Gemmobacter sp. 24YEA27: one gene and its partner. The protein of the gene in region 1 interacts with the protein of each later gene in a pairwise test. Links are inferred from orthologs where the notes say so. Each region holds a gene or a part of one and is shown on either strand. Other genes may lie near its edges.

Region 1 (16,481 bases):
AATCCGCCGCGGCAAACTGCCGGGTGCTGACCCGCAGGATGCGGAGACCGCGGGTGGCATGACCGTGCTTGCCATGGGCAAGATGGGCGCGGGAGAGCTGAACTACTCCTCGGATATCGACCTCATCTGCCTTTTCGACCAGGAGCGCTATGGCGAGGACCAGGCCGAGGCCCGCGCCAGTTTTATTCGCGTGACCAAGAAAATGACGGCGATCCTCTCGGACGTGACCTCCGAGGGCTATGTTTTCCGCACCGATCTGCGGCTCCGGCCCGATGCCTCGGTGATGCCGGTCTGCCTCTCGATGGGGGCGGCCTATAATTACTATGAGGCGGAGGGGCGCACCTGGGAACGTGCGGCCTATATCAAGGCGCGGCCCTGTGGCGGCGATCTGGAGGCCGGGCGGCGCTTTTTGCAGTCGTTGACGCCCTTTGTCTGGCGCAAACATCTCGACTATGCCGCGATACAGGACGCGCATGACATGCGGCTGAGGATCCGCGAACATCGCGGGCTGAACGGGCCGCTGACGGTCGAGAACCACAATATCAAGCTCGGCCTTGGCGGCATCCGCGAGATCGAGTTTTTCACCCAGACCCGCCAGCTGATCGCCGGGGGCCGCGACCCGGATCTGCGTGATCCGACCACCGAAGGCGGCCTTGCGGCGCTGGCAGAAAAGGGCTGGATCCCCGGCGATGTGGCCACTGAGCTGACCACGCTTTACCGCGCGCATCGCGAGCTGGAGCACCGGCTCCAGATGGTCGGCGACGCTCAGACCCAGACCATGCCGCCGACGGCCGGGGGCGTCGCGCGGATCGCCGCCTTCATGGGCGAAGCCGAGGACCAGTTCCGCGAGGGGCTGATCACGCGGCTGAAGCGCACCGATGATCTGACCGAGGGCTTCTTCGCCCCTGATGCGCCCGCAGAGGAAGTGCCGCAGCTCTCCGATCACGCCCGTTCGATCGTCGGGGGCTGGCAGCATTACCCCTGTCTGCGCTCGGATCGCGCCCAGACCATTTTCCGCCGCCTCCGCCCGCAATTCCTGAAATCGCTGGCCGCAGCCGCCAATCCGGATGAGGCGCTGGTGGCACTTGACGGGTTTCTGGCGGGCCTGCCCTCGGGCGTGCAGATCTTCTCATTGTTCGAGGCCAATCCGCAGCTGGTGGCCCTGATCATCGACATTGCCGGCACCGCGCCGGAGCTTGCCCGTTATCTCTCACGCAATGCGGCGGTTCTTGATGCGGTGATCGGGGGGGCGTTCTTCGAGCCCTGGCCCGGCGCGCGCGGCCTGACGGCGGCGCTGTCGCAGCGGCTTGGGGACCTTGCCGATTACGAACGTCAGCTCGATGAGGCGCGGCGCTGGATGAAGGAATGGCATTTCCGCATCGGCGTTCATCACCTGCGCGGGCTGATCGACAGTTTCGAAGCCGGCAAGCAATATTCCGATCTGGCCGAGGCGGTGGTGGCCGCGCTCTGGCCCCGGGTCCTGGCTGAATTCGCGGCCAAACATGGCGCGCCGCCGGGCCGGGGCGCGGTGCTGCTGGGCATGGGAAGCCTTGGGGCAGGGCGGCTCAATGCCTGTTCTGACCTTGACCTGATCCTGATCTATGATGCTTTCGCGGACGGGGTCGAGGCCGAACATTCTGAGGGCCGCCGCCCGCTTCCGGTGCGCACCTATTACGCGCGGCTGACCCAGGCGATGGTGACCGCGCTGTCGGCCCAGACGGCGGGGGGCAGGCTTTACGAGGTCGATGTGCGGCTGCGCCCTTCGGGGCGCCAGGGGCCGGTTGCGACCTCGCTGACAGGCTGGCGCGATTATCAGATGACTGAGGCCTGGACCTGGGAACATCTCGCGCTGACGCGGGCGCGGGTGCTGGCCGGCGATCCGACGCTTGCCGTCGCGGTCGAAGAGGCCCGCCGCGAGGTGATCGCGGTGAAAGGCGCAGGCGGAAATGTGGTCGCCGATGTCGCGGCGATGCGGGCGCGGTTGCAGGAGGCCAAGCCCGCGCGCGGGGAATGGGAAACGAAAAACGGCCCCGGCCGGCTCATGGATATCGAGCTTGTCGCCGAAATGGCGGCGCTGATCACCGCGAACCCGGCCCGAACGATCGAGCGCCAGCTTGCCGGCGCGAAACAGGTGTTTGAGAAGTCCGATCAGGAAGGCCTTGCAAAGGCCTGGCGCTTCCTCTGGTCGCTCCATTGTGCGGCGCGGCTCCTGAGCGAAGGGCCACTTGATCCGGCCATGATCGGCGAAGGGGGGCGCGCGTTTTTGCTGCGCGAGACCGGGGAAAGCGACATGGAGACGCTTCTGGCACAGCTTCGGTCGGTGGTGGTGCTTGCAGGCGGCGTCTGCACGCGGCAATTTGCGGCAAAACAGAACGGGTAAGGCGATGGGGAGGCTGGCTGTGCGGCTGGAAGAGGCAGATCCGAAAGGACTGGTCCGGGAGAGCTACCGGATCGAAGGGATTTCGCCTGGCGAATGCCGGTCGATCTTCATGGACTGGGCGCTGAGTGTCGCGGATAATCGCAAGATCCCCGATGCGCTGCGCACCCTGATCGCGGAATACAGCGCCACCGCGCCGGATCATCCGATGAACGAGGTGCTGACCGCGGGGCTGATGCCCGCCGCAGAGCCAAAGCGCCGCGGCGGTCGTCTGGGAAGGTCAGCCTGAGAGGTCAGCGGCGGGCAAGGCCCCTGGCCTCAGCGGCCAGAAGGGTGACCTCGCTCCAGCTGCCGGCCGCAAGTGCGTCTTTCGGCGCCACCCAGCTGCCGCCCACGCAAAGCACATTCGGCAGGCCGAGATAATCCCCGGCGTTTTTCAGGCTGATGCCACCGGTCGGGCAAAACCGCACCTGGGGCAGTGGTGATGAGAGCGCCTTAAGAAACCCGGCACCGCCGGCCTGTTCGGCGGGAAAGAACTTCTGCACCGTATAGCCGCGCTCAAGCAAAGCCATGGCCTCCGAGGCCGAAGCCGCCCCCGGCAGCAGTGGCAGCCCCTCATCCTCGCAGGCCTCGATCAGCGCCTGGGTGGCACCGGGCGAAACCCCGAATTTCGCGCCGGCGGCCATCGCCGCCTTCACATCCGTGCGGGTCAGGAGCGTCCCCGCCCCGACCACACCGCCCTCGACCTCGGCCATTGCGCGGATCACCTCCAGCGCAGCCTTCGTGCGCAGGGTAACCTCAAGCGCGGGCAGGCCACCTGCGACCAGGGCTTTCGCCAGCGGCGCGGCCTGGGTCACATCTTCTACGATCAGAACCGGTACAACCGGTGCCAGCCGGCAGATCTGTTCAGCGGCAATGGATTGCTCTGCGGGGGTCATGTCTCTTCCTCGGACAGGGATCTGCCAGCGGCAGCGTTAAGTTTTATCAAGGGGAAAACAGCATCTTCCTCTTGACCTGAATTCTCCCGCCAGAGGCCTCCGGCAGATGTCAGGAATCGCGGCGGCGGATCAGACCACCACTGCCGCGCCATGTTCCGCATTGCCGACCGAGCGGCGGAACATCTCGAAAAGCTCGCGTCCGGTGCCATATCCGTTGGCGCTCAGATCGGCCACGACCGGGGCACGGGTCGCGAAATCGGGGGCGAGGCAGGTCAGCTCCCCCTTCGCTGCATCAAGGCGCAACAGATCACCATCCTGCAACCGCGCGAGCGGGCCGCCACAGGCAGCTTCGGGTGAGACATGGATTGCAGCCGGCACCTTGCCGCTGGCACCCGACATGCGGCCATCGGTCACCAGCGCCACTTTCAGCCCGCGATCCTGCAACACGGTCAGCACCGGCGTCAGCGAATGCAGCTCGGGCATTCCATTGGCCTGCGGCCCCTGGAAGCGCAACACCACGATCATATCGCTGGTGAACTCTCCGCGTTTGAAGGCCGCTTTGACGCTTTCCTGGTCATGGAACACCCGGGCAGGTGCTTCGATCACATGGCGCTCGGGCGCCACGGCGGAGATCTTGATCACCGCGCGACCGAGATTGCCCTCCAGCTGCCGCAACCCGCCGGTCTCGGCAAAGGGATCGGCAGCCGGACGCAGGATCCTGTCGTTCAGTGTTTTTGCCGGGCCTTCGCGGTAGCGGAAGGTGCCCTCATGCAATTCGGGCTCGCGCGTGTAATGTGTCAGCCCGTCGCCCGCGACCGTCTTCACATCCTCATGCAAAAGCCCCGCGCCCAGCAGATCGCGGATCAGGAACTGCAAGCCTCCCGCCGCGTGGAAATGGTTCACATCCGCCAGCCCGTTCGGATAGACCCGTGCCATCAGCGGCACGGCCCCCGACAGATCGTCAAAGTCCTCAAGGTCGAGCAGCACGCCCGAGGCCCTGGCCATAGCGGGCAGATGCAGCACAAGATTGGTCGAGCCACCCGTGGCCATCAGTCCGACAATCCCGTTCACATAGGCGCGCTCATCAAGGATCTCGCCCGCCGGGCGGAAATCATTGCCCAAAGCGGTGATCGCCGCCGCGCGCGCCACAGCCGCCTCGGTCAGCGCCTCGCGCAAAGGCGTGCCCGGGTTGACGAAAGTGGCGCCGGGGAGGTGGAGGCCCATCACCTCCATCAGCATCTGGTTTGTATTGGCGGTGCCGTAAAAGGTGCAGGTGCCCGGCCCGTGATAGGAGGCCATCTCGGCCGCCATCAGTTCCTCGCGCGTGGCCTTGCCCTCGGCGAAGGCGGCACGGACCCTGGCTTTCTCGTCATTGCCGATGCCGCTGGTCATCGGGCCTGCGGGGATGAAAATCGACGGGATATGGCCAAAAGTGGCGGCGGCCATGATCAGCCCCGGCACGATCTTGTCGCAAACCCCGAGCCACAGCGCCGAGTCGTAACAGTCATGGCTGAGTGAGACGCCGGCCGCCAGCGCGATCACATCACGCGAAAACAGCGACAGCTCCATCCCCGGCTGGCCCTGGGTCACGCCGTCACACATCGCGGGTACACCGCCTGCGACCTGGGCAGTGGCCCCGAGCCTGCGCGCGGTCTCGCGGATGATCTTCGGGTAATCCTCATAGGGCTGATGCGCTGAGAGCATGTCGTTGTAAGCCGTGATCACCCCGATATTCGGCGCCCGGCCAAGCGCGAGATCCGCCTTGTCGGGGCCCATCGCCGCATAGGCATGGGCCTGGTTGGAACAGCTCAGATGCGCGCGCACCGGGCCTTTGGCAACCGCCGCCTCCATCCGCGCCAGATAGGCGGAGCGCGAGTGCTCTGACCGCCTGCGGATCCGGTCGGTGACGCGGGCGATGATCGGGTTCAGGTCTGGCCTCGATGTCATGATGGTCTCTCGGTCCTGGCTTTGGGGATCTCCGTCGCGGGTGTCAGAGGGCCGCATATCGGAGAAGCTGGGGCGGAAATCGGGTCGGCAGGGGAATCCTGGTTGAAGATAAGTCTGTTAGCGCTAACATTAAAGGGGTGAGCCCCATTTTGCAAGAGCTTTGCCATGGGAACAGCACAAAATGGCGGCTGGGTCAAAGGCCGGATATCGCGATCCGGCGTGAGAGCCGGGCGCAACCGTATTCCACTGCCGAAGAGCGACCATGCCACTTTCACAAAGTGACGCGGTTGAGTAAGAGGAGGGCATGACAGAGACAGATATCCCCACCGCCGCGTATAAATATCCAACTGTGCGGCTGCGGCCCAAGGCTGAGGCCCGCGCGATCCGCCACGGCTACCCCTGGGTCTATGCCGATGAGCTGGTGATGGACCGCCGGACCTCCGCGCTGGCGCCGGGTGCGCTCGCGGTGCTGGAAGATGCCGAGCGCCGGCCGCTTGGCCTTGTGACCATAAATCCCGCATCGAAGATCGTGGCGCGGATGCTCGACCGCGATCCGGAGGCGGCGATTGATGAGGCCTGGTTCAAAGCACGTCTGACGCGGGCACTGGCTGCGCGGGCACGGCTTTACCCCGAGCCCTTCTACCGCCTGGTTCATGCCGAGGCCGACGGGCTTCCCGGCGTTGTGATCGACCGCTTCGGCGATGTGGCGGTGGTGCAGCCCAATGCCGCCTGGGCCGAAGCGCATCTCGCGACCCTCGTCTCGGCGCTGGCAGCAGTCACCGGCGTGACAACCGTGATCAAGAACGGCTCGGGCCGGGCACGGGGGCTTGAGGGCCTTTCCGAAGAGATCGTGACCGTGCTGGGCACAACGCCTGCCGCGCCGCTTGCTGTACCGATGAACGGTGCGACCTATCTTGCCGACCTGACCGGGGGGCAAAAGACCGGGCTCTTCTTTGACCAGCGCGAGAACCATGCATTCACGGCCCGGCTGGCGCGCGGGGCGCGGGTGCTGGATATGTTCAGCCATGTCGGCGGTTTCGCTCTGGCGGCTTTGGCCGGGGGCGCCGAAAGCGCACTGGCAGTCGACGGATCTGCGCCGGCGCTGGCGCTGGCCGAGGGAGGCGCAAAAGCCTCGGGCGTAGCAGAGCGGTTTTCGACGCGGCAGGGCGATGCCTTCCAGGTGCTCGAGGCGCTTGGGGCGGAAGGGGCGCAGTTCGATCTGGTGATCTGCGACCCGCCGGCCTTTGCTCCGGCCAAACCGGCGCTTGAGGCCGGGCTCAGGGCCTATGAACGGGTGGCAAAGCTGGCGGCTGCGCTGGTTGCGCCCGGCGGCTATCTGGTCCTCTGTTCCTGTTCGCATGCCGCGGATCTTTCATCCTTCCGCAATGCTTCGGCCCGCGGGATCGGGCGGGGCGGGCGGCGCGGGCAGCTGATCTATACCGGTTTTGCCGGCCCCGACCATCCGGTGCTGCCGCAGCTTGCGGAAACGGGGTATCTCAAGGCGCTCGCCTTCCGCCTGGACGGCTGAGATGAAGGCCGTTCTCGACGCTTGTGTCCTCTTCCCGACGGTTTTGCGGGAGATCTTGCAGGGCGCGGGTGAGGCGGGTCTCTATGAGCCGGTCTGGTCCGACCGGATCCTCGGCGAATGGACGCATTCGTCGGCCAAACTCGGGCCCGGGGTGCAGGTGGTGGCCGAAGGCGAGGCTGCGCTGTTTCGCGCGGCTTTCCCGCGCGGACGGGTGGCGCCACAACCGGCCATCGAGGCGCGCCTGGTGTTGCCCGATCCCGGCGATCTGCATGTGCTGGCGACGGGCATCGCCGGCCATGCCGATGCGATTGTGACCTTCAACGCCTCGGATTTTCCTGGTCATGTTCTGGCGGAGGAAGGCATTTCCCGAAGGGATCCGGATGGCTTTCTGTGGGAGCTGCACTCGCGCGCGCCGGAAAAGATGGCGGCGATTGTCGAGCGGGTGCGTGCAAAAGCCGAAAACCTGTCCGGCCAGCCGGTCGGCGTGAAACCGCTTTTGAAACGCGTGCGGCTCTTTCGTCTCGCCAAAGCCCTGGCCGGCTGATCCGGCACGAAAACGGGCGCCTAAAGGCGCCCGCAAATTTCGGAAACGAAATTTGTGCCGGATTTTTTGAAAAAATCCGGCTTCTGGCTGAGGTCAGCCCTTCAGGATCGAACGCCCCGCGTATTCGGCGGTTTCGCCCAGCATTTCTTCGATACGGATCAGCTGGTTGTATTTTGCCATCCGGTCCGAGCGCGACAGCGAGCCGGTCTTGATCTGACCGCAATTCGTCGCGACGGCGAGATCAGCGATGGTGCTGTCTTCGGTCTCGCCCGAACGATGCGACATCACATTGGTATAGCGCGCGCGATGTGCCATATCGACGGCCTCAAGCGTCTCGGTCAGGGTGCCGATCTGGTTGACCTTCACCAGCATCGAATTGGCGATACCCTTGCTGATGCCCTCGGCCAGACGGCGCGGATTGGTCACGAAAAGATCGTCACCCACCAGCTGCACCTTGTTGCCGATCCTGTCGGTCAGAAGCTTCCAGCCCGCCCAGTCATCTTCGGCCATACCGTCTTCGATCGAGATGATCGGGTAATCCGCCGCGAGCTTCGCGAGGTATTCGGCATTCTCTTCCGAGGAAAGCGAGATGCCTTCACCCTTCATCTCATATTTGCCGCCCTTGAAATACTCGGTCGCGGCGCAATCGAGGGCGAGGTAGATATCCTCGCCGGGCTTGTAACCTGCCTTTTCAATCGCCTTCAGAATGAAGTCGAGCGCCACGCGCGACGAAGACAGGTTCGGCGCAAAGCCTCCCTCATCGCCGACATTGGTGCCATAGCCCGCTGCCGACAGCTCTTTTTTCAGCGTGTGGAAGACTTCCGACCCCATGCGGACCGCGTCACGGATATCATCCGCGCCGACCGGCATGATCATGAATTCCTGAATGTCGATCGGGTTGTCGGCATGTTCGCCGCCATTGATGATATTCATCATCGGGACCGGCAGCACGCGCGCCGAGGTGCCGCCGATATAGCGGTAGAGCGGCTGGGTGGTGTATTCCGCCGCAGCCTTTGCCACCGCGAGCGAGACGCCGAGGATCGCATTCGCGCCAAGGCGGGATTTGTTCGGCGTGCCGTCCATCTCGATCATGGTGCGGTCGATGCCGGTCTGTTCGGTGGCGTCATAGCCAACCAGCTCTTCGGCGATCTCGCCATTGACGGCAGCCACCGCCTCCAGCACGCCTTTGCCGAAATAGCGGGATTTGTCGCCATCGCGGCGCTCATTGGCCTCATGGGCGCCGGTCGAGGCCCCCGAGGGCACTGCAGCGCGGCCCATGGCGCCGCTTTCCAGCACCACATCGACCTCTACGGTCGGATTGCCGCGGCTGTCGAGAATTTCGCGGGCGTGAATGTCAATGATCGTGCTCATCGTAAGCTCCGGGTCAGACGTTTCTGTTTCAGTCGGGCGGGATGGGCCGATCCCGATCCCCGTTTAGCGGGAGCCGCCGCCCTGGGGAAGGGCGGCAATCCCCAGGCCTGCGTGTTTTTTGCAGGGCTTGTTGCGTTCTGGTTAATGCGCCCGTTTTCTGGCGCGGCCGAACATATAGAGGCCGGACAGGATCACGAGGCCCGATCCGATCACCACATTGAGGCTCAGATGTTCGCCAAGGAAAAGGACAGCCAGTATGAACGCGAATACCAGGCGCGTGTAACGAAACGGTGCCACGGCCGAAACTTCGCCGATCCGCATCGACTCGACCACCATATAGTAACCGATCAGCCCGGCTAAGACCGCGCAGGCCAGCACCACACCCTGTTCGGGGGCGGGCGCCTGGAAGCCCTCGCCGCGCACCAGCATCAGAAGCACGCCCGCAGGGACCGAGGCCAGAACCCCCCAGGAGGAAAGGCTCATTGTTCCCAGATGCGGCGGCAACCGGCGCGTCACGAGGTCGCGTACCGAAAGGGCTATGACGCAGCCGACCATGGCGAGGCCGGCAATGTCGATCCCGGCCTTCCAGGGTTCCAGAATGATCATCACACCGACAAAGCCGGTCAGGATCGAGATCCAGCGCCGCCAGCCGACGGTCTCGCCCAGAAACAGCGCGGCCCCCGCAGTGATCATCAGGGGCGAAGCCTGTAACAGCGCCGAGGCCATTGCCATAGGCACCAGCGCCAGTGCCAGCAGATAGGTGAAAGCTGCCACCCCCTCCGAGACATTGCGGATCAGCGCCATGCCGCGCAATGCGGCCATACTGAACACCGCCTCGCCACGACGCAGCGCCAGGAGCGCGAAAATACCGCCCCCCGCAAGGCCGTTGATCACCAGGACCTGGCCCGGCGGCATCGAGACTGCGGCATGTTTGAGAAAGGTATCCTCGATGGCAAAAGCGGCCATGGCGCTGACCATCAGTACAGCGGCCCTGCGGTTTTCTGTCACGCTTGCGGCAGCGCTTGTTGCCGCGCGTTCTGCGGCGCTGTCCGGGGCGGCATTCGGGGCACTCATTCGCTAAACTCCTTCACACCGCCTGCCGGCCCCTGGGCCGGTTTTGCCATCAGGGACGCGCTTACGCCCGGCATATGGTGGTGACTTTCCTGCTCTTAGCCCGAGTTTTACGCAGGGGAAAGTGACGCAGCCGTCTCACCTGCGACAGAATGAGGCAGCGGCGACCCCTGTTTGCGATTTCGCGCGGTTGCGACATTTTTGCCCGGCACCACATACGGCGTTTTGGGGAATCGGTCGCATGACTGTTTTCCACAGGCTAACCCAGTGCACCGCGTATCTGGCCAGGCTTCATCCGCGATGTGAAGCTTTTGGGCCAAACCGCCCGGATCGGAGGGAAAAGCCGGCACCGGCCAGAAGACATCCCGGAATCGTCCACAGATTTGCCCACATCCGCGCCCCGTGAGCCCTGGGGCGGGGCCTGGCCCGTCGCAGGCATATGACCCCGTGACGTCAAGATGACAATGCGGACCAGGACGGAAATAAATCCGTTGAAACTGCGGTTTTCCTACGACACGTTGCTCGCGAGGCAAGTCAGACCACCATATGTTGTATTCGTTACACCAAGACCTTTCCAGGCCGGCTTTTGGCGGCGGAACCGGGCCCCGTGTGGTGGTTCATGCCCGGGATGTCACGACCAGCGCTACATCCGCAAAAACAAGGGCCGCAAATGACCCACAGGGGACAGAGCAATGAAAATCGAGCGCAGATTTACCAATGCCACGGGCGGCGCCTGGGGCGCGGTGGATTTCACCACCACCACTTCCGAGATCCGCAACCCGGATGGCCGCATCGTCTTTCGCAATGACGCGGTCGAGGTGCCCGAGGGCTGGAGCCAGGTCGCATCGGATGTGATCGCCCAGAAATACTTCCGCCGCGCAGGCGTTCCGGTGCGGCTGAAGCGGGTCAAAGAAAAGGGCATGCCCGAATTTCTCTGGCGCTCGGTCGCGGATGAGGCGGCGCTGGCGCTTTTGCCCGAGGGTGAGCGCTATACCGGCGAGACCTCGGCAAAGCAGGTCTTCGACCGCCTTGCCGGCGCCTGGGCCTATTGGGGCTGGAAAGGCGGCTATTTCACCCGCGCGGAAGACGCGCAGCACTATCTTGACGAGATGCGCTATATGCTGGCGCGGCAGATGTCGGCGCCGAATTCACCGCAATGGTTCAATACCGGGCTGCATTGGGCCTATGGGATCGACGGGCCGGGGCAGGGCCATTTCTATGTCGATCATGTCAGCGGCAAACTGGTGCAATCCACCAGCGCCTATGAGCACCCCCAGCCGCATGCCTGTTTCATCCAGTCGGTCTCGGATGATCTGGTGAAAGAGGGCGGCATCATGGATCTCTGGGTCCGTGAGGCGCGTCTGTTCAAATATGGATCTGGCACGGGTACCAATTTCTCGTCGCTCAGGGGCGAGAATGAAAAGCTGTCGGGGGGCGGCAAATCCTCGGGGCTGATGGGGTTCCTGAAGATCGGTGACCGGGCGGCAGGGGCGATCAAATCCGGTGGCACCACGCGGCGCGCGGCCAAGATGGTGATCTGCGACATGGATCACCCCGATATTGAGCAATTCATCAACTGGAAGGTGATCGAGGAGCAGAAGGTCGCCTCGCTGGTCGCCGGATCCAAAGCGCATGAGCGCGAGCTGAACGGGATTTTCGCGGCGATCCGCGCCTGGGATGGCAATGAGGCGGATGCCTTTGATCCGGGCCGGAATAAGGCCCTGAAAGCAGCGATCCGTTCCGCGAAGAAAGCTCTGATCCCGGACACATATACCAATCGCGTGTTGCAATATGCCGCCCAGGGCTTCGACAGTATCGAATTCCCGACCTATGACACCGACTGGGACTCCGAGGCCTATTCCACGGTCTCGGGCCAGAATTCGAACAATTCGGTGCGGGTGACGGATGCTTTCCTTGCGGCGGTGCGCGACGATCTGCCATGGGAGCTGATCCGCCGCACCGATGGCGGGGTGGCGAAAACCGTTTCGGCCCGTGATCTCTGGGATCAGGTCGGCCATGCCGCCTGGGCCTGCGCAGATCCCGGGATCCAGTTTCATGACACGGTCAATGCCTGGCATACCTGCCCGGAAGACGGGCCGATCCGGGGCTCGAACCCCTGTTCGGAATATATGTTCCTGGATGATACCGCCTGCAATCTGGCGTCCCTGAACCTGCTGACCTTCTGGAAGGGCGGGAGGTTCCAGGCCGAGGCCTTTGTCCATGCCTGCCGGCTCTGGACGCTGACGCTGGAAATCTCGGTGATGATGGCGCAATTCCCGTCAAAGGAAATCGCGCAAAGGTCGTATGAATTCCGCACCCTGGGCCTCGGCTATGCCAATATCGGCGGGCTTTTGATGAATATGGGGCTCGGCTACGATTCCGCCCAGGGCCGCGCGCTCTGTGGCGCGCTGACCGCGATCATGACCGGCATTTCCTACGCGACCTCTGCCGAGATGGCGGCAGAGCTGGGCGCTTTCCCCGGCTATGCGAAGAACCGCGATGCGATGCTGCGGGTGATCCGCAACCACCGCGCGGCTTCCAATGGCAGCGGCGACTATGCCGGGCTGAACGTGGCCCCGGTCGCGCTTGATCATGCGAATTGCCCCGATGAGGCGCTGGTAGCACTTGCCCGGCGCGCCTGGGATGAGGCACTGTCGCTGGGCGAGGTGCATGGCTTCCGCAATGCCCAGGTCTCGGTCATCGCGCCCACCGGCACGATCGGTCTGGTGATGGATTGCGACACCACCGGCATCGAGCCAGATTTCGCGCTGGTGAAGTTCAAGAAACTCGCCGGCGGTGGCTATTTCAAGATCATCAACCAGTCGGTGCCGGCGGCGCTTGAAGCCCTGGGCTATCCCGCGCATCAGGCGGCCGAGATTGTGGCTTACGCGGTCGGGCATGGCAGTCTCGCCCAGGCACCCGCAATCAACCATACCGCGCTGATCGGTCATGGCTTTGGGGCCGCCGAAATCGCGAAGATCGAGGCGGCTTTGCCCACGGCCTTCGATATCCGCTTTGTCTTCAACCAATGGACGCTTGGCGAAGAGTTCTGCAAGGGCACGCTTGGCATTCCGGAAACCGAGCTGATGGATCCCGGTTTCGATCTGCTGAAACATCTGGGCTTTGCCCGCGCCCAGATCGAGGCGGCAAATGATCATGTCTGCGGCACCATGACGCTGGAAGGCGCGCCGCATCTGAACCCGTCGCATCTTGCAGTCTTCGACTGCGCCAGCCCCTGCGGCCGCAAGGGCAATCGTCTGCTCAGCGTCGAAAGCCATATCCTCATGATGGCCGCCGCGCAGAGCTTTATCTCGGGCGCGATTTCCAAGACGATCAACATGCCGTCCTCGCCAGGATCGACGAGGTGCTGGCGGCTTACGCACTGTCCCACAGCCTCGGCGTCAAGGCCAATGCGATCTATCGCGACGGATCGAAACTGTCGCAACCGCTGGCGGCGGCGCTGATCGAAGGCGATGATGAGGCCGAAGAGGTGATGGAGACCGGCACGCCGCAGGAAAAGGCCCGGGTGATTGCCGAGAAGATCATCGAAAAGGTGGTCGTCAAAGAGATCGTCCGTTCACACCGCGAAAAGCTGCCCGAGCGGCGCAAGGGCTATACGCAAAAAGCGCTAATCGGCGGCCATAAGGTCTATCTCAGGACCGGCGAATATGCCGATGGCGCGCTTGGCGAGATTTTCATCGACATGCATAAGGAAGGTGCGGGCTTCCGTGCCATGATGAACAACTTCGCAATCGCAGTGAGCGTCGGGTTGCAATATGGTGTTCCGCTTGAGGAATTCGTCGATGCCTTCACTTTCACCCGGTTTGAGCCGGCGGGGATGGTGCAGGGGAACGATTCAATCCGCAACGCGACCTCGATCCTCGACTACATCTTCCGCGAACTGGCGATTTCCTATCTCGACCGCACCGATCTGGCGCATGTCGCGCCCAAGGGCACCGCGTTTGACGATCTCGGCCGTGGCGATGACGAGGGCAAGCCCGATCAGCGTGCCGCAGCCGCACCGGTGACGCGTTCGGTGGAGCTTCTGAAATCGATCAGTTCGACCGGCTATCTGAGAAATCGCCTGCCGCAGGATCTGCTTCCGGGTCATGACAAGTCAGCAGCCGGAATCGATCCGGTGACGGCGCTGAATATGCTGATCCCGGGCACCCGAACGCCCGGCAGCAGCCTTGCTGCGCTGAATGCCGGATCCGACGCGCGGAGCCGCGCGAAACTGCAGGGCTATACCGGAGATTCCTGCACTGAATGCGGCAATTACACGCTGGTCCGCAACGGAACCTGCCTGAAATGCACCACCTGCGGTGGCACAACCGGCTGCAGCTGAGGGCGCGCGGGGTGTCATTGAAGCATATGAGAGCGGGTTGTACCCATAAGCTTGCACTGACCCCGCCATGACCTGCATTCCTGCACATGAGCCGACTTAAATGGAAGAGCGCGGATCGACATGGATCCGCGCCTTTCCCGTTTCAGATCAGTGTGTTGTGTCGCTATGCTGTCTCAGGATCTGAGTATGCGCATCCGATTGCCAATCCCGTTACCGTTCCATTGTTGCCCGAGGCGATAATGATCTCTTTCGCCACGCGTCTTGCGGTGGCAAATCGTGTGTGTCGGCTCTTTACCCCTTTGTGGGCCCTCGGGCTGGATCTGACGGCCCAGGTTAACGAGATGAGGGTCAGATAAAACTCCTGGCCGACTATGGCGGTTAGACACGCCCGATCTCTGCGGGGCTTCGGATGATGGGCTTGTCTGGATCAGGTCAGAACGACTGGCCCTTTCGGAGATCCCTGGACGACAGGGGCGCGCCTGCCCCGGGAATGTGTATCTCAGGATCGTGTCCGAGGCGTTCGGCCTTGTCTCTTGACCGCTGCGAGCCCTTTTCCAGACCTGGCGCTGTTGCATCTCGTCGATGTCTCGCCGTCCGTTTCCAAAGATTTTCGGCAATTCGGCACGCGCATGACGTGCGGGGCAAAGCTGGGAGCGGGGCCGCATTTTTCGGGATCCGGGCGCGAGACCACCTCACAAAACCGGATCGGCAACGCATGGATCGACATGCTGGATGTTGAAATCGTGGGCGAATGTGCCGAGATGATCGATGCCTCCCTGCTGTTCGGGAAGAACCGAGGTGTGACACCTTGCAGTTCCGGAACGCTTGCCGAAGCGGTTTCAGGCGGGGTCACGGTTCCTATAGGCGGCCCTGAAGTGGTTCTGAAGTTCTTCGAGGCCCTGCGCTTTGCGGAGGGTGCCGTTCAGGATCGCCCACAAGGTCGCTATGGTTGCATCCACGCATGGTGGACGCGGGACGGCGGCAGCAATTCATGGTTTGAGCCTGACCCTGCGATCCTGCGAAACCACATCATGATGAGCTGGCTGCTCGAGCGCAATTCCATGGTGCTGGAGGAAAAGGTGATCGAACGACGGTTCCACTGCCTTCAGCCCGCGGCGAAAGAAACTGATCTATAGGTGAGGCGTAGCGCAAGCTTTCATCGCAACGGCGCATTCTGGGTGAGATTGCATGAAAGCCAGAAACTGCTTGCGCGACAGCTTCTCGCGAAACACGATCGCGCCCTCTGTCGCTTCGTGCAGTTGACAGACCTGTTTCGTAAGGTCAACGCCGATGATCGATGCCTCGTCCTTACTGGTTCCTGCCGATCCTGTCCGGATCCCTATGGGATATAAGTGCTGTCAGGAGGGGCGACCAACCTGTCATCACTGATCGGTCGCGGTGTCAGATCAGTCGCGCATCCGGCCGCCATCGTCCCAGACCGGCGCCAGATGCACCCGTGCCGGGCGGCGCTCGCCGAGGATTTCGACCTCCAGCGCCAGACCGTCTTCGACGCGGCCGGCGGGAATGAAGCCCAGTGCCAGGGACTTTCCGGTCCAGTGGCTGTAGCCGCCCGAAGTGCACCAGCCGACGACTTTTCCGTCCAGCCAGACCGGCTCCCAGGCCACGACATCGGCATCGCTGACATCGACCTCCATCGTGACAAGGCGGCGCGCGGGGCCGGTTTCGCGTTCCTTCAGCGCGGCCTCTTTGCCGATCCAGTCGACAGGTTTTGTCCAGGCGATGAACCGGTCAAGACCGGTCTCGGCCGGGGTGTAATCGGGCGAGAATTCGCGCCCCCAGGAGCCGAACCATTTGTCGAGCCGGAGGCTCATCATCGCCCGCATCCCGAAGGGGGTGATGCCCAGATCCGCGCCGGCCTTCATCAGGACCTCCCAGAGATGGCGCACTAACATCTGGTCGCAAAAGATCTCATATCCCAGATCGGCGGTGTAGCTGACGCGTTGCACAAAGCAGTTCGCCATGCCGACGGTCATCGGCTTCACATCCATGAATTTGAACGATTTCGCCGAGACATCGGTGCGGGTGACGCGCGCCAGCAACTTGCGGGCATTCGGCCCGGCGATGGTGAAGCCGGATCGCGTATCCGAGATGTTCTCAACGGTGACGCCCGGCGCGGCATGGTCCTGGAACCAGCGCAGATGCCAGCCTTGCGCGCCATAGCTGGCGGTCAGCTGAAACTCGGTCTCAGACAGGCAGGAGACGGTGAAATCGCCGATGATCTTGCCCGAAACCGCCAGCATCGGGGTCAGCGAGATACGGCCCGGTTTCGGGATGCGGCCGGCCATAATCCGGTCGAGCCAGGCGCGGGCACCGGCACCTTTGACGAGGTATTTGCCGAA
Region 2 (6,493 bases), 1.6 Mb from region 1 along the record:
GTCGTGCTGATCGATCTGCGCGGCCGCTCGGATGTTGCCGATTACATGGTGATCTGCTCGGGACGTTCGTCGCGCCAGGTGGCGGCGATTGCCGAGAAATTGTCGGAACGGCTGAAACAGGCCTTCGGGATCGTCTCCCGCATGGAAGGCAAAGAAACCGGCGACTGGGTGCTGATCGATTCGGGCGATGTGATCGTCCATGTCTTCCGCCCGGAAGTGCGTGAATTCTACCAGCTGGAAAAGATGTGGCTGCCCGCCGGACAGGTCGGGGCCGCCCGCACCCTGTAAGCCGGTGCGGGTTCATCTTTGTGTGGTCGGGCGGCTGCGTGCCTCGCCCGAACGCGATCTGATCGACGATTACCTTGACCGTTTCGGCAAGCAGGGCCGCGCGCTGGCGCTTGGCCCCGCCGCCGAGATTGAGGTCGAGGACAAAAAGGGCGGCGGCATGGAGGCCGAGGCCGCGCTTCTGACGCGGGCAATTCCTTCGGGCGCGCTGATCTGCACCCTGGATGAGCGCGGGCGGCAGCTGTCATCGCCGGATTTCGCGGGCCTGCTGGCGAAATGGCGCGACGCCGGGCGGCAGGATCTGGCTTTTGTGATCGGTGGGGCCGATGGCATTCACCCTGACCTCAGGGCCAGAGCCGATCACTCGATCAGCTTTGGTGCGATGGTCTGGCCCCATATGCTGGTCCGGGTGATGCTCGCCGAACAGCTTTACCGCGCAGCGACGATCCTTGCGGGCGGCCCCTATCACCGGGTCTGATCCCCGGTTCTGGTCCCCGGTTCTGATCACAGCCGGCAAGACAGCAAAAAGGCGGCAGATCGCTCTGCCGCCTTTGTCATATTCTGCGGTTCTTCCGCGCGGATCAGTTGGTGACCAGCGGCGCGGCTTCGGTCTGGGCGGCCTGGCGGCGCGCGATTTCCTGACGGTAAAGTGCCAGAAAATCGACATTGTCGATATTCAGCGGCGGGAAGCCACCGTCGCGGGTCACATCCGAAATGATACGGCGCACGAAGGGGAACAGAAGGCGCGGGCATTCGATCAGCAGGAACGGATGCAGCTGATCCTCGGGCACACCGTCGATCAGGAAGGTGCCGCCATATTCCAGTTCGAGCAGGAACAGCGTCTCGGCATTGGTTTTGTTCTTCGAGGTGACCTTGAATTTGGTGATCACGTCATACTGGTTCTCGACACTGCGTTTACGCGCATCAAGGCTGACCGCCACCTGCACATCGGGCTGCACTTCGACGCCGGCGAGGCCCTTTTGCACCACGACATTTTCAAAACTCATGTCGCGGATATATTGCGCCAGAACCTGCATCCGGACCTGCGGAGCCTGAGCCCCGTTTGCACCTGTTTCTTCGGCCATCGAAATCCTCCTGGAATTTGCGCGGGCAGAGGCAGTTTGCCCGCCCGGGGGCGCGCCGCGCCAGTCAAAGCTACCGCCCTCCCCTAGCAGAGCGGGGGGCGGCGCTCAATGGAAAGCTCCGGGGTCAGCCCGTGGGGTGGCTCCGGTTCCATGACCAGGTTCAGCTCCCTAGGCAGCTATTCGATTTCGGTCCAGCGCGACGGGCGGTTGCGACCAGGTGCCGCGGGATGTTCGGGCGGCACTTCGACCCATTCGCCATCGAGCGTCACATCACCTTGCTGCATGCTGGCCTGCCCCCTGCCGGCGCCCGCCTGACGCTGCGAAAACGCACCGGCCCCCATGGCGCTGACACGGGCCAGCACTGCGCCTTTCACCAGAGCCTGCACCGGCGGCAGCAAAAGCAACAAACCAAGCGCATCGGTCAGAAACCCCGGCAAAATCAGCAAGACGGCTGCAAGCCCCCGCATCAGCCCGGTAACCGGCGCATCGCCCGCCATAGCTGCTCCGCTCAGCCCCCGGTTCAGGCCACCGTTGAGGCCGTTGCGCAAAAGCCCGGCGCCGCGCCGCGCCACCATTCGCAGGATCACAATGCCGACAACCGCCGTCCCGACCACCCAGGCAAGGGTCGCCCAGAGGCCAATCCAGCCCCCGACAACCACAAACAAACCGATTTCAATCAGTGGCCAGGCCAGAATCAGCAAAAAACGCGGCATTTTGGGGTCCTTGTCGAAAGCATCATTGTCGCAAGGTTTACTTGCGGCCTGCTAAAACCTACATAGGAGATCAATCACGCCTCCCCAAGCCTTTGCCGCATCTTCCGGCCATCGCGACAGGGCGGCGCCAGTGTTTTTTGGCGGGATGACCGATGAATTCCATGCTTATCCAGCTCCTGGTCCTTGCCGGGGTCGCTATTTTTCTGGTCCTCAAGCTCCGTTCGGTGCTTGGCACCCGCGATGGTTTCGAAAAGCCACCGCTCCCGCTCGAGGATACGCAGGCCCCGGTGAAACGTGAATTCGAGGTGATCGAGGGCGGGCCTGACCGTGACATCACCGATCATGTGGCCGAGGGCTCGGATGCGGCAAAGGCCCTCGCGGGCATGAAGAAAGCCGAGCCCTCCTTCGCGCTGACGCCGTTCCTTTCGGGCGCGCGTCAGGCCTATGAGATGATCCTGATGGCCTTTGAGCGTGGCGATCTCGACCCGATCCGCGATTTCCTCGGGGACGAGGTCGAGGCCAGCTTTTCCGAAGTGATCCAGGCCCGCGAGGCGCGCGGCCTGACGGTCGAGGCGAATTTCGTCGGACTGAAGGAAATGGCGCTGCAAGAGGCGACCTTTGACCAGGTTTCCGGCTTTGCCGAACTGACGGTGCGCTTTGTCGGCGAGCTGACTTCGGTGGTGCGCGACAAGGACGGCACGGTCATCGAAGGCGACGCCAAGGCCGTCAAACGTCAGCGCGACGTCTGGGTTTTTGCGCGCAAGATGGGGTCGGATGACCCGAACTGGCAGCTGGTCGCCACCGGCGACTGATCTGATGCCATGCTGCTGCGCCCTCTGGTCATCGCATTACTGGTCGGACTGGCTGCGGTGACGGGCGCCGATGAGGCGCGCGCCGAGATGGTGGAGTTCGAATCCCTGTCCGGCTGGCGCGAGGGCGGACAGCTTGAGGCGCTCGAGGCGTTTCTTGTCACCTGCAACCAGCTTGATGCCCCTTACTGGCGCCCGGTCTGCAAGCTGGCCGGCGACGTGCCGAAAGACAATGCCTCGGCGCGGGCGTTTTTTGAACTCCTGTTCCGCCCGGTGATCATCGGCAAGCCGCCGGCACTTTTCACCGGCTATTACGAGCCGGAGCTGAATGGCTCGCCGGTCCGCACCCCCACCTATGCCTGGCCACTGTACCGCCGCCCGCCGGATCTGCAGGACGGCATGGTCTATTACAGCCGTTCCGAGATCGAAGCCGGGGCTTTGCGCGGGCGCGGGCTGGAAATCGCCTGGATCGACGATCCGGTTGAAGTGTTCTTTCTGCATATCCAGGGCTCGGGCCGGGTGAAGATGACCGATGGATCGACGATCCGGCTGGGCTATGCGGGCCGCAACGGCCATGCCTATCGCTCGGTCGGGCAAGAGATGGTGCGGCGCGGCATGTTCGCGGCGCATCAGGTCTCGGCCCAGACCATCCAGGCCTTTGTGCGCCGCAATCCGGCCATCGGAGCCGAATTGCTGAACCACAACCCCTCTTATATTTTCTTCCGCAAGATCAGCAATCTGCCCCCCGAAAAGGGCCCGATCGGCGCGATGGGCAAGTCGATCACGCCGATGCGCTCGCTGGCCGTCGACCCGGCTTTCGTGCCACTGGGCGCGCCCGTATGGATCGAGAAAGAGGGCCAGGCGGCCCTCAGCCGGCTGATGGTGGCGCAGGATACCGGCGGCGCGATCAAGGGCGCGCAGCGGGCGGATATTTTCTACGGCTATGGCGACCGCGCAGGCGATGCCGCCGGGATCGTGCGCGATGGCGGGCGGATGGTGCAGCTTTTGCCCATCGACCGCGCCTGGGCGCTGACCGGGGGGAACTGAGCCTTGGCGCGGCGAAGGGTGCTCCGCCCCGAGGAACGTGACCTCTGGCAGGCTGTGGCGCGGACCCTGCGCCCGATGCATGATGTGCCGAACGGGGCGATCCCCGAGGATGTGGCGCAAGAGGCCATCTTCCCGAAAGAGACCCTGCCGCCTCCCCCGCCGCCAAAACCGGCACTGCCGCGGTTTCGGCTTGGCGAAAAGGCGCCCCCCGTGCAAAAGCCCGCCGCGCCGCCGCCATTGCGGATGGATGCCGGGCTGCACAAAAAGATGATACGCGGCAAGATCGCGCCCGAGGCACGGATCGACCTGCACGGTATGACGCTTGCCGTGGCGCATCCCGAACTGATCGCCTTTCTGATGGGGGCGCAGGCTTCGGGCAAGCGGCTGGTGCTGGTGATCACTGGCAAGGGCAAACAGGTCTATGAGCCGGTGCCGCGCCCCATCGGCGCGCTGCGCCATCAGGTGCCGCACTGGCTGCGCCTGCCGCCTTTGTCGGCAGTGGTGCAGGAAGTGACCGAAGCGCATCTGAAACATGGCGGCACCGGCGCCTTTTATGTCTGGCTGCGCCGGGGCTGACGCCGCGAGGCTGACAGCGGCCGCAATCCGCTCTGGCACCAGGACCCGATCACGGCTATTTCAGGCGCATCCCAGTCGGAAAGGCCCCGCATATGAGCTTCTCGCGCGCGATCAAAATCGCCCCTTCGATCCTCTCAGCCGATTTCGCCAATTTCGGCGCCGAATGCGAAGCGATCGAGGCCCAGGGTGCCGATTGGGTGCATGTCGATGTGATGGACGGGCATTTCGTTCCGAATATCACCTTCGGCCCGGCGACCTGCGCCGCGATCCGGCCGCATATCAAAGGCGTGATGGATGTCCATCTGATGATCGCGCCGGTCGATGCCTATCTCGAATCCTTTGCCAAAGCCGGCGCCGATTTCATCTCGGTCCATCTCGAAGCGGGCCCGCATATGCATCGCTCGCTTCAGGCGATCCGGGGATACGGCGTCAAGGCGGGGATCTGCCTCAACCCCGCGACCGGCATTGAATCGGTGGAATATCTGCTCGACCAGATCGACCTGATCAATGTGATGACGGTCAATCCGGGCTTTGGCGGGCAAAAGCTGATCCTGTCGCAGATCGACAAGATCCGCCGTCTGCGCGCCATGATCGGCGATCGCCCGATCCATATCGAGATCGATGGCGGCGTCACCACCGAGACCGCCCCGCTGGTCGTTGCAGCCGGCGCCGATGTGCTGGTGGCGGGATCTGCCGTCTTCTCCGGCGGGTCGGTGAAAAACCCCGCGCCTTATGGCGAAAATATCCGCGCTTTGCGCGCCGTGGCCGAGGCAGCCCGCCAATGACCGCCGCTGCAACTCCGGTCATCTTCGACCTCGACGGCACGCTGATCGATTCCGTCCCCGATCTCCAGGCCGCGCTGAACCAGGTGTTCCAAGCCGAAGGCCAGGCGCCTTTTGACCTTCCCACGGTCACCTCTTTCATCGGCAAAGGCGTCGCCAATCTGGTGCGGCGCGCGATGGAGACCCGGGGCGTTGACATGGCGCAACATCCCCGGCTGGTTGCCGCGATGGAGGCCGCATATGAGGCCGATCCCACCGCGCGCACCCGGATCTATCCCGGTGTGATCGCGGCGCTTGACGCCTTGCAGGCCGCGGGCCACCCGCTTGGCATCTGCACCAATAAGCCCGAGACGGCGGCGCGGATCGTCCTCGATCAGATGGGGCTGACCGGCTATTTCGCGGCCATCGTCGGCGGGGGCCGCGTCGCGCTGAAGCCGGACCCCGCGCCCCTGCATCTGTGCATCACCGAACTGGGCGGCGGGACCGCACTCTATGTCGGCGACAGCGAAGTCGATGCCGATACCGCGGTCGCAGCCGGGCTGCCCTTCCTCCTCTACACCGAAGGCTACCGCAAATCGCCGGCCGAAGAGATGCCGCAGACCGCGCGGTTCTCGGATTTCTCGGAACTGCCCTGGCTCGTGGCCGAACAGGGCTGAGGCCCGGCGCCCTGTAACGCGGGCGTCAGAACGCAGGCGCGGCGACGGCATCCAGCAGCCCGCGCCCGCCATCCACCACCAGCACCTGGCCGGTCACAAAGCGCGACGCATCCGAGGCGAGATACTGGATCGTCTCGACCAGCTCGTCAGGCGCCGCGATCCGGCCAAGGGGCGTGCCGCTTTCGATCCGTTCCCGCAGCGCAGGCGCCTCTTTCAGCGCCAGTTGCAGGCTCGCGCTCATGACCGAGCCGATCGAGACCGCATTGACCCGGATCCCTTTCGGCGCCAGCGCCACGGCAAGGGTCCGCGTCATCTGCTCTACCGCCGCCGAGGCCATGGAATAGCCCAGCAATTCCGGCTGTACCCGGACCGCCGCCACCGATGAGAAATTGATGATCGAGCCGACAGCGCCATATTCATCCGGCTCGGTCCCCGCGGCGGCCTGGATCATCCGTTTCGCCACAAGCTGGCTGAGCCGCAGCGTCGCCACCACATTCTGCTGCCAGAGCGTCTCGACATGATCGGCATCGGGGTTCAGCA

What was found.
Region 2: the proteins of eno (region 1) and rpe interact in binary tests that used the Escherichia coli proteins (3 or more experiments, as listed by UniProt). The link is inferred for Gemmobacter sp. 24YEA27 from one-to-one orthologs.

What each region holds. Positions count from the first base shown.
Region 1 is NZ_JASJPW010000001.1:2,599,925-2,616,405, reverse strand. What follows is about bases 6,567-9,534. They hold eno (phosphopyruvate hydratase), read right to left. Parts: upstream 8,706-9,534; coding sequence 7,428-8,705; downstream 6,567-7,427. Other genes in these bases: QNO18_RS13005 (DMT family transporter), read right to left, coding at 8,847-9,534; QNO18_RS13015 (RSP_2648 family PIN domain-containing protein), read left to right, coding at 6,792-7,334; QNO18_RS13020 (RSP_2647 family RNA methyltransferase), read left to right, coding at 6,567-6,790. Also shown: QNO18_RS13040 (glutamine-synthetase adenylyltransferase), read left to right, coding at 1-2,380; QNO18_RS13035 (hypothetical protein), read left to right, coding at 2,400-2,666; eda (bifunctional 4-hydroxy-2-oxoglutarate aldolase/2-dehydro-3-deoxy-phosphogluconate aldolase), read right to left, coding at 2,671-3,315; edd (phosphogluconate dehydratase), read right to left, coding at 3,445-5,262; more of QNO18_RS13020, read left to right, coding at 5,567-6,566; more of QNO18_RS13005, read right to left, coding at 9,535-9,779; QNO18_RS12995 (hypothetical protein), read left to right, coding at 14,655-15,257; QNO18_RS12990 (FAD-dependent oxidoreductase), read right to left, coding at 15,528-16,481. UniProt on the Escherichia coli protein: Catalyzes the reversible conversion of 2-phosphoglycerate (2-PG) into phosphoenolpyruvate (PEP). It is essential for the degradation of carbohydrates via glycolysis.
Region 2 is NZ_JASJPW010000001.1:959,824-966,316, reverse strand. Bases 3,486-6,453 are described here. They hold rpe (ribulose-phosphate 3-epimerase), read left to right. Parts: upstream 3,486-4,607; coding sequence 4,608-5,300; downstream 5,301-6,453. Other genes in these bases: QNO18_RS04700 (SDR family oxidoreductase), read right to left, coding at 5,979-6,453; gph (phosphoglycolate phosphatase), read left to right, coding at 5,297-5,953; QNO18_RS04715 (Smr/MutS family protein), read left to right, coding at 3,943-4,515; QNO18_RS04720 (MltA domain-containing protein), read left to right, coding at 3,486-3,939. Outside these bases: rsfS (ribosome silencing factor), read left to right, coding at 1-288; 23S rRNA (pseudouridine(1915)-N(3))-methyltransferase RlmH, read left to right, coding at 293-763; protein-export chaperone SecB, read right to left, coding at 867-1,370; QNO18_RS04730 (FxsA family protein), read right to left, coding at 1,547-2,083; QNO18_RS04725 (Tim44/TimA family putative adaptor protein), read left to right, coding at 2,236-2,895; more of QNO18_RS04720, read left to right, coding at 2,911-3,485; more of QNO18_RS04700, read right to left, coding at 6,454-6,493. UniProt on the Escherichia coli protein: Catalyzes the reversible epimerization of D-ribulose 5-phosphate to D-xylulose 5-phosphate.